DNA from 4 places in the Bacillus sp. AC266 genome. Region 3 is predicted to be linked to each of the others. Evidence: riboswitches for the same ligand, from Rfam matches in the RefSeq annotation. Region 3 holds a riboswitch; each other region holds the start of a gene.
What was found. Region 3 has a riboswitch for S-adenosylmethionine ahead of AC0IXC_RS20910 (LLM class flavin-dependent oxidoreductase). Riboswitches for the same ligand answer to the same signal wherever they lie in the genome.

Region 1: linked by a shared signal. The riboswitch ahead of AC0IXC_RS25130 (methionine ABC transporter ATP-binding protein) and the one ahead of AC0IXC_RS20910 (LLM class flavin-dependent oxidoreductase) in region 3 are both predicted to bind S-adenosylmethionine.
Region 2: linked by a shared signal. The riboswitch ahead of mtnW (2,3-diketo-5-methylthiopentyl-1-phosphate enolase) and the one ahead of AC0IXC_RS20910 (LLM class flavin-dependent oxidoreductase) in region 3 are both predicted to bind S-adenosylmethionine.
Region 4: linked by a shared signal. The riboswitch ahead of AC0IXC_RS01685 (M20 family metallopeptidase) and the one ahead of AC0IXC_RS20910 (LLM class flavin-dependent oxidoreductase) in region 3 are both predicted to bind S-adenosylmethionine.

Annotation. Positions count from the first base shown of each region.
Region 1 covers NZ_CEEDEC010000008.1:24,702-27,854, reverse strand. The annotation lists gene AC0IXC_RS25135 (methionine ABC transporter permease) at 1-600, opposite strand, end outside; gene AC0IXC_RS25130 (methionine ABC transporter ATP-binding protein) at 590-1,609, opposite strand; SAM riboswitch class I at 1,735-1,839, opposite strand; gene AC0IXC_RS25125 (cysteine hydrolase family protein) at 2,081-2,626, shown strand; gene pruA (L-glutamate gamma-semialdehyde dehydrogenase) at 2,957-3,153, opposite strand, start outside.
Region 2 covers NZ_CEEDEC010000002.1:767,721-770,873, forward strand. The annotation lists gene AC0IXC_RS11635 (methylthioribulose 1-phosphate dehydratase) at 1-165, opposite strand, end outside; gene AC0IXC_RS11640 (2-hydroxy-3-keto-5-methylthiopentenyl-1-phosphate phosphatase) at 162-821, opposite strand; gene mtnW (2,3-diketo-5-methylthiopentyl-1-phosphate enolase) at 818-2,062, opposite strand; SAM riboswitch class I at 2,127-2,232, opposite strand; gene AC0IXC_RS11650 (aminotransferase class I/II-fold pyridoxal phosphate-dependent enzyme) at 2,297-3,153, opposite strand, start outside.
Region 3 covers NZ_CEEDEC010000005.1:184,507-187,659, forward strand. The annotation lists gene AC0IXC_RS20905 (ATP-grasp domain-containing protein) at 2-958, opposite strand; gene AC0IXC_RS20910 (LLM class flavin-dependent oxidoreductase) at 951-2,009, opposite strand; SAM riboswitch class I at 2,092-2,198, opposite strand; gene AC0IXC_RS20915 (hypothetical protein) at 2,460-2,666, shown strand; gene AC0IXC_RS20920 (hypothetical protein) at 2,916-3,153, opposite strand, start outside.
Region 4 covers NZ_CEEDEC010000001.1:335,277-338,429, reverse strand. The annotation lists gene AC0IXC_RS01685 (M20 family metallopeptidase) at 28-1,233, opposite strand; SAM riboswitch class I at 1,322-1,423, opposite strand; gene AC0IXC_RS01680 (AAA domain-containing protein) at 1,499-3,153, opposite strand, start outside.

The DNA.
Region 1 (3,153 bases), on a different contig from region 3:
AATAAGTAAAACGACCGTTACAAACATAACTGACGTATCAAAGCGTTGATAACCATATGTCATTGCTAAGTCACCAAGACCGCCACCACCGACAAGTCCTGCGACTGCAGAAAATTCAATTAAACCGACCGTCATAAACGTGACACCTAGGATCAATGGTGCTAAAGCTTCTGGTACGAGGATTTCAAAAACAATTCTAAGTGGTGAAGCGCCCATTGCTTGTGCTGCTTCAATTACTCCTTTCGGAACAGAAACAAGATTGGTTTCAACCATTCTAGCAATACCAATTGATGCGACTAACGTCATTGGGAAGATTGCTGCAGCCGTTCCAATCGTCGTTCCAATAACACTTCTTGTTAGTGGGCTTAAAGCTACTAAAAAGATAATGAATGGAACCGGACGAATTGTATTAATTATGATATTAAGAATAGAAAAGACCCATTTATTTTCTAAAAAATTCCCTTTTCTCGTCACATACAACAGTAAACCTAGAGGTATACCAAGAATTGTAGCAAATATAAGGGTTACAATTACCATTAAGAGGGTATCCCCCGTCGCATCTAATATGCGAGGCCAAAATATACTCCAATCAACTCGCATGAGCTTCTACCTCCTTCAGCTGCACTTGCAGTCTTAGATGTTGTAATGCTTTTTGAATTTCTTTCTGTTCACCTTGTAGTTCTACAAGAAGATTTCCAAATAGCACATTTTGGAGTTCAATAATATTTCCATAAAGAACATTTACATCGACGTTATAGTTTTTCGCAATATATGATAGTACAGGCTGTCCTGTCTCTTCCCCAGTAAAAGTCAGGCGATAAATCTGACCTCCGTTTTGAATTTTCGCTAGAACACTTTCTGGTAAGTGATCATTAATAACAGAGCGTACAAAATTTTGAGTGGTCTTTGTTTTTGGTTGTGTGAAAACGTCAAACAGTTTTCCTTCCTCAATTACTTTTCCTTTTTCCATAACGGCTACACGGTGACAAATTTCTTTCACAACGTGCATTTCATGTGTAATAAGTAGGATCGTTAAATTGTACTCTCTATTTACTTTCTTTAATAAATTTAAGATTTCTGTTGTTGTTTCCGGATCTAAAGCTGATGTTGCCTCATCACATATGAGAATATCCGGTGATGTCGCAAGTGCTCTTGCAATCCCAACACGCTGCTTTTGTCCACCTGATAACTGTTCTGGATAATAGTTCGCTTTATCTTCTAAACCAACAAATTTTAGTAGTTCATTCACTCTTTCTTTTATCTCATTCTTCGGCAATTTCGCTAACCTTAATGGATAAGCAATGTTCCCAAACACCGTTCTTGAATTAAATAGATTAAAACTTTGAAAAATCATCCCAATTCTTTGTCTTAGTTTCCGTAATTCTTTCGCCGATAATGATGTAATATCTTTATCATCTATTGAAATTGTTCCTGCAGTTGGTCTTTCTAACATATTTACTAAACGTAATAGCGTACTCTTTCCAGCACCACTAAATCCGATAATGCCAAAAATTTCGCCCTTTTCAACTGACAGCGTTACATCCTCAACCGCATGAACAGATTGCCCACCTGATTCATATACTTTACTTACATTGTTAAAAGAAATCATTTTCTTCCCTCCTATATGCTGTAAAACTTGAAGTAGAGCTTTCGAGGTAAAATAAAAAGTGCTCTCCTTCTTATCAGTAATAAAAGATAAGAAGGAGAGCACTTTTATATGTACTCATTCACATCTTCTCATCTTCCAAGCCTTTATAGGCTTGCTGGAGTTAGCACGGTATTAAAAAACCCGTTGCTGAGGTATCGTAGGGCCAGTCCCTCCACCTCTCTGGATAAGAGTGTATCGATTTAATTGTCGTTTAATTAAGTCTTATTATAGAACTCAGAATAATGAGAGTCAATACATTTTTCGGAAAAATATTAATTATTTCTCTATTTGAATTTTAAAATAAGAAGTAACAATACAATAGTGATTTTTAAAGTTATGTAAAATCCTTCTCACTCATACTTTTAAAAAGGAGAATCTTCTCTACTCATTGAATAACATTATTTGAATATGAAATCGGAGGAAGATAGATATATGAAAACAGCTCTTTTGCTCGTCGACATTCAAAATGATTATTTTCCAAGCGGAATGATGGAATTACGTAATCCAGTAGAAGCAAGTGAATATGCTAGTCAGCTACTACAACATTTTAGAATAAGAAACGAACCTATTTTTCATATCCAACATGTAGCTATAAAAGATAGCGCTACTTTTTTCCTACCCAATACAGAAGGTGTCCATATTCACGAAAATGTCCGTCCACTTAGAGAGGAAACCGTGATCCTTAAACATTATCCAAATAGCTTCCGAGAAACTGATCTTCTAGAACAATTACAACGTTCAGGAATTGAGCACGTCGTAATATGCGGGATGATGACCCATATGTGTATTGATGCTACAGTAAGAGCTGCTTTTGATTTTGGCCTTCACTGTACCGTAATACACGATGCTTGTGCTACAAAAGATCTTTCATTTAAGAATGCTACTATACCAGCTGTTTATATTCATAATACAATTTTGGCGAGTTTAAATGGAGTATACGCAAATATAATGAGTACAGAAGAGTTTTTAGCGACCTAAAAAAACACTCCTTTCAGTTAGCAAAGCCGAAAGGAGTGTTCTCTTGTCTAACCATAGATTTTCTTTCAAATTGTATTATACAGGAAATCCTCAAAATGAATACTAAAAAATATGACTAATAAGTCAATTTTTCTCGCTGTTTTGTTTCTATTTTCATGTTTATCCCGATATTAACAGGGTTTAACTAATTCAAAAGAACAAATAGTAATATTTGGAAAACTTTTCTTGATTGAAATTAACTAGCTTCTATAAAATCGATTACTTCTGCTATAGAGAGTTTCTCAAAAAGAAAAGATCTTCACAGTCTGTGAAGATCTTTTCTACTATTTCTTATAAAGTTTCAGAAGTAGTTTTTGCTTGCATGTGAAGTGCTAAGTAGTCAGGACCACCAGCTTTAGAGTCTGTACCAGACATGTTAAAGCCACCGAATGGTTGGTAACCTACGATTGCACCAGTACATCCACGGTTGAAGTATAAGTTACCAACGTGGAAGTCTTCGCGTGCTTTTTCAATATGGTCACGGTTGT
Region 2 (3,153 bases), on a different contig from region 3:
AGTGGTTTTTGTTTTATCTTTGCCACTTGCTGTAATAAGAAAAGTAAGGGGATCATGACTGACTTTTATAGAAATATTTCCACTCGTTGCTGGAAACCAATTCCGAGTTGTTAATTCTTTTTTAATTTCACTTAAGTCATACCATTGACGAAAAAGTTGTTTCATAATTTCACCTCCAACAAATGTTTTAGTTCAGCTAGAACATCGTGAAATGTTTCAAACGGTGTATAAGCAATACGATTTTCTTCACACTTTGTAATAAGGAAGTCACGGGCGAATACTTTATCTGCTTGTTTTGTTGCTTGTAAATCAGTAATAGAATCTCCAATCACAATATGAAAATCATCTTTAGAGCTTAGTTTACGAATTAATGATGATTTACAGAGACCACAACTATGCTGACATTGCTCGTCACAAGGGTGCGGCCATTTCACTTCAACAAATTCTCCTGAAAAGTCAGTTGCATTACAATAAATTTGTTCTTTAGGGATTATTTCTTGTAAGAGTGGATAGACGAAGAAATCCATTCCACCTGATATAACGTAAAAGGAAATGTTATTTTCATTAATGAATTGTATGAATTCATGAAAACCTGTACGGATTTCAGCAGTTTCTTGTAAAAACTGAATAATATCATCGTGTAGATTAATAGGTATTAATCGAAATAATTGAGAAACACCTTCTTGAATAGAAAGTTCTTGCGATAAAATTTTTTGCTTTATTTCCTCTGCTTCTGGTGGTGCGAATTTTTCCATAATGGACATGATATTATCGTTATTTGTAATCGTACCATCGAAATCACAAAATACTTGAATACTCATAATTTCACCTCATGAGAAGGATTTCCCCATATTTGTAGTGCGCTATGCAAATTTATTTCATCCACTTCATGGAGTGGTTTACCTTGTAAAGTAGCTTCAATTGCAGCACGGAAAGCTTTGCCACCACCTTGAGCTCCATTTGGATGCCCATGAATCCCGCCGCCGGCATTAATAACAACATCCTTACCAAAATCTCGTAAAATAAAGGGAACGAAACCAGGATGAATTCCAGCAGATGGAACAGAAAAACTTTTCTTGAAATAGTGGTCTTCCTCAGTTAATGCTGCTGTAATGAGAAGAGCTTCCTCTTTTTCTAATGCAACGTTGCCGTATGGTGATGGGAATAAAGAGAAATCAGCACCAGCGTAACGTAGTAATTTTCCAAGTAGTAATGGAGAAGAGAAACCGTATAGTTTCGATGATGAATATGCGCCACTTAAAGCAGGGTGTGCCATAATAGGAATTGGAATTTCATCGTCTTCTACAAGTGCTTGCAGTACATCTAATCCATAAGAAAATACATTAAATAAAAGAATGTCTGCTCCAGCTACCACCGCACGTTTCGCGTTTTCTTTTAAATCATAAGTTCGACCTGTTAAATTTACTGCGTATAAAGTTTTATGCCCGTAAGTTTCGTATACAGATTGTAAAACTTCTTTACCAGATTCAATTCTTTTTATAAGTGGTGTTAATGAGTTTTCGAATAAAATTTCATCATCTTTTACAATATCTACGCCTCCAATTGCCTGATCGCGTAGTTGAGTTTTTAAATATCCAATATTCCGTCCTATCATCCCTTTGAAAATACTCATTAGAAGAGGTCGATCTTGAACTTGTAAAAGGTTTCGGATGCCTTCAATTCCAAATTTTGGTCCAGGGAACTGTTTCTTTAATTCGTCTGAGAATGTTAAATCAATTAGTTTAATTTCTCCATCTAACGAAAGTTTTCCAAATGTTGTTGTCAAAATGGCTGGTAAGTCAGGGCTAAAGTTCAGCGATGGATAATGAATTTTAATGAGTCCACGTGATACTTTTTTGCCAAGATAAGAGTTAATATGTTCTTGTTCGTCTAACGCTTCAATATGAATGACATTGCCTTTATGTTGTTTTAATTGTTCTTGTAATAAGTGTGGTAAATGAGTCCATGAACCAATTGTTAAACCGATTGCAATTTGTTCTGCTTTCTTTTCTAAGTTGTGAGAATCATCGTGGATTAAATATGTCGCTATAATTCCGCTCATTGTTATACCCTCCTAGTTAAATAAAAAAACCTCTCAGCTAAGGAGAGGTTTTTTTACAACCAGCTCCTTATCTGTCAGCATAATGCTGCGAGAATTAGCACCGTGTCTACAATTGTAGATCGGTTGCCGGGTTTCGTCGGGCTCGTCCCTCCACCTGCTCTTGATAAGAAGTATTTAGAAATGTTTAAATTTTTAAGATAACTGAATTTTGTCAGATATTTTTTATGTTGTCAATTACTTTTTGAAAAAATTTAATTTATCAATTCGATTAATTGCTTCTCGTAATCTATCTTCCGTATGCAAGAGACCAACACGGACATACCCTTCGCCGTGCTCACCAAATCCAACACCAGGAGCAACTGCAACGTGTGCTTTTTCTAGTAAAATGTCAGAAAATTGCTCAGATGTATATCCTTTTGGAACAGGAAGCCATGCAAAGAATGATCCTGTTGGAATGTTTACTTTCCAACCAATTGAGTGACAAGCTGAAATAAGAGCATTTCTCCGAGATTCATAACTATTAACAAGATCTACCACACAAGACTGCGAGCCTAATAGTGCTTCGCGGGCAGCATCTTGAACTGCACCAAAAATACTAACATACATATGATCTTGCAATAGGTTAATAGTTTCGATGACACTTTCATTTCCTACTGCAAAAGCAATACGCCATCCAGCCATATTGAAAGTTTTCGATAAAGTGTAAATCTCAATACCTGTATCTTTAGCTCCGTCTGCTTGCAAGAAACTAACAGGCTTTTGACCATCGAATCCGATAGCACCGTAAGCAAAATCGTGAACAACTAATATATTATGTTTATTAGCAAAATGAATGGTTGCATCAAAAAAATCTTTTGATGCAGTAGCACCGGTAGGGTTATTTGGATAGTTTAAAAACATTAACTTTGCTCGCTCCGCAACAGAGTCATCAATTTTTGTATAATCCGGTAAAAAATTATTTTCTGCAATAAGCGGCATTGTTTCAAATTGTGCTTTTGCTAAAGCAACTCCTGATAAATAATCTGGATAGCCTGGATCTGGAACGAGAATAGTATCACCAGGGTTTGTAAAACAAACTGGTAATTCTACTA
Region 3 (3,153 bases):
GTTATTTAACTGACTCTACTTGTTTTTCTAATTCTATTCCAAGGAATTTAGCAAGCTCAAGCATACCAAATTGATTCGCTACAGACTCTGCGTCAGAATTATAGTTTGTGTTTGTATTAATATCATACGTATAAATTGTTCCATCCGAACTGCGAATAAATTCAATACCAGCAACGGTAATTTTATTTTCTTTCAAAAACTCTTTGTACTTTTCAATAATTGGCTCTTGGAAGTCCGATATAATTTCAAATTTTGTTGACGACTCTTTCTTACTCTCTTCTCCTACTGGGCAAAAAGCATCTTGAATAGAGCATACATCTGCCGGGCAAAGCTCAAATCCTTCTGATGTATCTACTTTAACTGCATATACAAACTGACCGCCTACAAACTCACAACGTGTAATATATGGTTCTGGCGCTTCAATATATTGCTGGATTAAAGTAATTCCATCAATAGGTTCTTCAAATGTCGGACCATCCAAATATTGTTCTAAAGCATCAATGGAATGAAACAGTTGAACACCAAGGCCTTTACCTGCACGGTTATGCTTTGTAATGAACGGTACTTCCCCTAACTCCCTTGCTGCTTTTACTATATTATCACGGCCAACAGCACCAATTGTTTTCGGCACTTGTATCCCAAAATTTCTTAATGCTGCATATTGATTCAATTTACTTACTTCAAGACGTAACGCTCGAGACCCATTAAATACTGTTCGTCCGTATCCCTCTAGCCAAGCAAGAACCCCTTCAGTCAATTCAGGTGCATATCGATGCCCTCTCGTATGTGAAGAGGCACTCATACGGCTATAAAAAACACCTTGGGGAGGTTCTTGTTCTAACGAAATTGTTCCTTCATCTAAAAACCATTCCTCATAAGGTAACTCCAGTTCTTCCAATCTTTTCACTAAATGATCCGTCCATTCCTTATTCTCATGTAATATGTAAATTTTACTCATTTGTAATCAATTCCTTTCTTTTTGCTTCAACTAACGGCATCACTTTTTCAGAAAATCGTTTCATCTCTTCAAGCTGCGGTGAAAATTGTAAAAGTAATAACGTAACACCCACTTTTTCAAAAGCAAGTATCCTTTCTGCAATTTGTTCTGGTGTTCCGATTAAATTAGGACGTAATCCGCGATTAGATACGGAATAATCATTTAGCTTCACTTGCTGTTCCAAATGCGATTTACTAATAAAATCTTGGTAACCCGCATAACCTAGAGCATCGTCTTTCACATCCGTTATACGTCTCCATTCTTCTAACGCCTCTTCTTCTGTATCACGACAAATGACATAAGCCGCGAGCCCGAATGACTGCAATGGCTCCTCTGTGACTTTCTTTCTACGATTCTTCATATCTTCTATTTTCACAAATACTTCTTCCACTGTTCCGCCATGCATTACATATGCATCCGCGTGATTTACAATGACCTCTTTTCCTCGCTCACTCTCACCACCTGCATAGATCTTAATGCCTTGTTTCTGCACAGGTTTTGGACTTAAATGTGTATGATGAAGCTCATAAAAGTTCCCTTTATAAGAAAACTCTTCTTCTTTCCAAAGTTCCTTCAAAATTGTTACAAATTCCTCTGTGCGATCATATCGTTCATCATGTGCGGTAAATATCCCGCCGTACTGTCTCGCTTCTTCTTCCCACCATGCTGAAACTACATTCAATGTAAAACGGCCATTACTTAATTGATCGATATTTGCTGCCATTTTCGCTGTAACTGCTGGATTGTGGAAGCCAGGTCTTACAGCTGTCATAATCTCTAATTTATCCGTTACTGCTGCAAGTGCTGCCGCAGTTGTCCACGCTTCTAAACTTGGTGCTGAAACACCTTTTATATCATTTAAATTTAATTCTGCTATAAGTGTTGTTGAAAAACCTAATTGTTCTGCCGCTTGCGCTGTTTGTTTTGCATACTCAAACGTAGGCGGCATAGATTCATCATCTACATTTCGAAGCCATCCCCCAAAAATCGGCAACCAAAAACCATACTCCACTACCTATTCCCCCTTTATCTTTTAGCCATAAAAAAAGCTACTCTTATCGAAATAAGAGTAGCCTTCTTGACTAAGTGAACCGCTCTTATCTTTCAGGTGTTTTTTCACCTGCAGGATTTGGCACCTTTCGTCTAAAACGAGGTTGCCGAAGTTTCATAGGGCCCGTCCCTCCACTTCTCAACATAAGAATTGTTTGATTTCCATTTATTATAATCATCAGAATAATAAAACTCAATACTTTAATACTTATTTTTCCGATAAACATTAAATGATATATGAAACATCATATTGTTATAGAGATTTATAGGGTGTTGTTTTACTTGCGGATATATAAAGGGGTATGTTGTATCATGTCGAAAACATCATTTATAACCAAGTTGCTTTACTTCTATCGTAAAGGAGATAGAGAATACGCCAAAATAAATATCAACCTAAAGAGGTGTTAGTAACATGAAAAATAAACGATGCGAGAATTGTGGTTCTACTACATTTAAAGAAGGAAGAGTTGGATCTGCTTATCATGCATATGTTTGTGAAGATGAATCTAGTAGATTCTTTTCAGGAGGGAAACGTTCCAAACTATTAACCACATTTTGTTTAGAGTGCGGTGAGGTGCAATCATTTAGAGTTGAAAAACCGGAGATATTTAAAGAATAAAATAATACTAATTACATATTATGCAGATGTTTATTAATGATACAGTAGGAATGATAACAACGGACGATTTCGCTACAACTAGAGTAAATACACCAATCATATTAATAAAAAAACAAGGAACCTATTAGTTGGTTCCTTGTTTTTTTAGCTAAAGCAGACTTCTTTGGAGAACCCAAATAAAAGTTAAATCGACTCCTATTTAACATTTCCCTTCAGATATATGACAGTAAAGAATACATCATCACGGTGTCAGCAAGCAAAAGTGTATTCTGCATTTCTGAAAACAGTAGATGGCAGATTGTGACCTGCTGAATCTGCTAAGAAAGAATATACAAGAACATCCTTAACATCATCTTTATTTCCACTAACGATGACATCAAGAAAATCTTCTATTTCGAATTCTGGCGTAAACAACACAATCTTAGTTGTTCTGTTTGGTTCTAAAGAAACAAACGTACGAGAGATTTCAACTAACTCATTTTGAGTC
Region 4 (3,153 bases), on a different contig from region 3:
AAATCCAGAGATACGTCTCCTTCTCACCTACCCCTGATTCCTCTGCTCCTCCCTAAACTCCTCCTTCACCTTTTCTAACAAACCTTCTTCTGTAATTAATCGATACGCCGTATTTGCTAGTGCTTTTGCGGATGTAATTAGCGCTTTATCTCCTAATTCTGAACGTGCTGCTTCTCTAAATTCATTCGTATGCGCAATTAAATCATCTGGACCGATTTTAATGTACGGATGAATTGTCGGTACAACTTGGCTTACATTTCCTGCATCTGTTGAGCCAATTCCTACTCTTTCTTTACGGTTTACCTCTTCACCTAGTAGTTCTAACTCTTCGGCTACGACGTCATTAAATGTTTTTGTTACGAGTAGTTCATCGATTTCATTTTGGAATTGATGAATTTTTACTTTTGTGCCTGTTGCTAACGCTGCCCCTTGTGCAATATTTCTTACTTTTTCTGTTACTTCCGCACATCTTTTTCTCGTTGCTGCGCGGATGAAGAACCTTGCTGCGCCGTAGTCAGGAATAATATTAGGTGCTTTTCCGCCCTCAGTAATAACACCATGAATTCTCACATCTGACGGAAGTTGTTGGCGAAGTGCATTAATACCGTTATAAAGCTGGATAATCGCATCTAATGCGTTAATTCCTTCTTCTGGTGAGGCCGCTGCATGAGCTGTTTTTCCGTAAAAATGAAAATCAAGTGGATCGACCGCTAGTGATGGACTCGTTGGAGCTGTTTTTCCGCTCGGATGAATCATAAGCGCCGCATCAACATCTTTAAATAAGCCAGCTTTCACATAACTCGATTTTGCGCTACCATTTGGCCCGCCCTCTTCTGCTGGTGTTCCGAACACGACAACTTCTCCCCCGATTTCCTCAAGCGTTTCTGATAACGCGATCGCTGCTGCAACGCTAATTGTGCCAATTAAATTGTGACCACATGCATGACCGAGTCCTGGTAAAGCGTCATACTCGGCTAAAAATGCGATAACTGGTCCTTGTTTCCCGGAACTTTTTCGTGCGATGAACCCTGTTTCATGACCAGCTATATTGTGCTGCAACTGAAATCCTGCGCTTCCTAACAACAAACTTAACGTTCTTGATGCGTAAAATTCTTGGTTACCAATCTCCGGATTCGCATGAATATTATGACTTGTTTCTATGTACTTTTCCTTATTTCTTTCTATACTCTCTTCAATTGTTTTTCTTTGTGACGTTACTCCTGTCGCTCCCATTTTTCTTCCTCCTTTTATTTTCACGTAAAAAAGCCTCTTTCTAAAAGATAGAAAGAGGCTTCTGTATATACAGTCAAAATGAGCTTCTTTCTTATCTTTCAAGTTACCTTGCTGGAATTGGCACAGTATTCATAAAGAATCCGCTGCCGAGGTGTCATAGGGCCAGTCCCTCAACCTCTCGTGATAAGAATTTTCATAAAATTGTATTAAATTATTTTCATTCTAAGTTCATTCCAGGCAAAAGTCAAGGAATTCCTATCTGAATTTACCGAATATCTAAAAACCCTTTTAATACGCCAATTGTTTCAGGTGCTTGTAATCTTGCACATACGTACGGAAATTCCATACTACCTTCAAACATCATTTGAGATGTAAGAGGTGCTCCTGCCCAAAAGATTTCATCATCGATTACGATAAACGGGAATGCTTTATTTTGTCTTTGTAACTTTACATTTTTTAACGGAACTGGTCCATCACTATACACTGTTATTTGCGCATTTGTACGCATTAACGCTTGCCAGACTCGCTTATCCACTTGCTTTGTACTTGGAAGTGAAATAATAATTTTTTGTTTTGCGGCTAAAATATCTTTCAATAACCCTTTCGGCTCTTCAAGATTCATTTCCATAAACCAGCGTAAACGTTTCGAAATTTTCCGCTCCCACAATTGTCTTGATGTCGTGCGATCATATACATCTCCGTGACGTTCTATATGAGCTGTTAATTGTGATAACGCTTGTTTTCTCGAAAGGTTTTTACGCATATAATGGCAATCTGATAATTGAATGAACTTCCCTCTCGCCCTTGTCACTGCAACGTTGACGAGGCGATGATTTTTATGGTCAAAGAATAACACGCCAGGTCGTTCTTGCGGATAACTATCCACTGTATCAAAAATCATCATATCTTTTTCAGAACCTTGAAACTTATGAACCGTCGCCGCTAAAACTGGTATGTTTTGATATTTCGTTCTCTGCAACATTTCTCTAATGCACGTTGATAAAAAGCGGGACTGTGCCCTGTAAGGCGTAACTACACCGATAGATTGAACACCGTCTAACAATCCAATTAACATCATTTGCATCGCTACTAAACCAGACATAATATTAAAACGAGAACCGGAAGCTGCGTCTTTTAAAGAAAAGGCTCCCATTAAGCTCGTATCAAATAAAACACTCGCCTCATTTGCGAACGGTTGCAGTTTCGCAAGTTCTTTACGCTCTGAAACAGATGGATGATCGTACACTCTATTTTTATAAATAAATGAATTCGTAAACTTCGATATATCCGTATGCATACGTCTTTGCTCCTGCAGCATAAAAAGGTTCGGATGTGCTTCTGATTTATTTACAGAATCAACAATCCCTGCATGATAAAACATATCTTCACCGAGCCATTTTCGAACGAGTTCATGGTTCGCCATCGCAATCGGAGGTAACTGTAAAAAGTCACCACAAACGACAATACGTTTCCCAAGTGAAGCAGCTAATGCGATTTGCGGAACATAAGCCATACTTACTTCATCTACGACAACTAAATCAAATGTACGCTCATAAATAAGTGAATCAATTGCACATTTCGATAAAGTTGCGCCGATTACTTTCGCGTTTTCAATGTATTCTTTTTCTACTTCTTTAATTTTCGCTTTTTGCTTTCGAAGATCACTTTCAATCTCTTGTATACGCTTCTTATCAGCAGAAGTCGCTTTATATGATAAAATCTTTTCACGAAGATCTTGTCGTGTCTCTTCTAAATAGAGTCTTTCTTCTCCCCAAGATCCATTCGTCGTTTCAACTAACTTCGATGCAAGTAACGTTTCATGATTTCGTATATGTTCATGTTGACTATAACCGTAACGAACAATTTCTCCAGGCGTCCATTTCTTCTTCTTCTCAATTTGCTTCGTTACTTCACTCATTA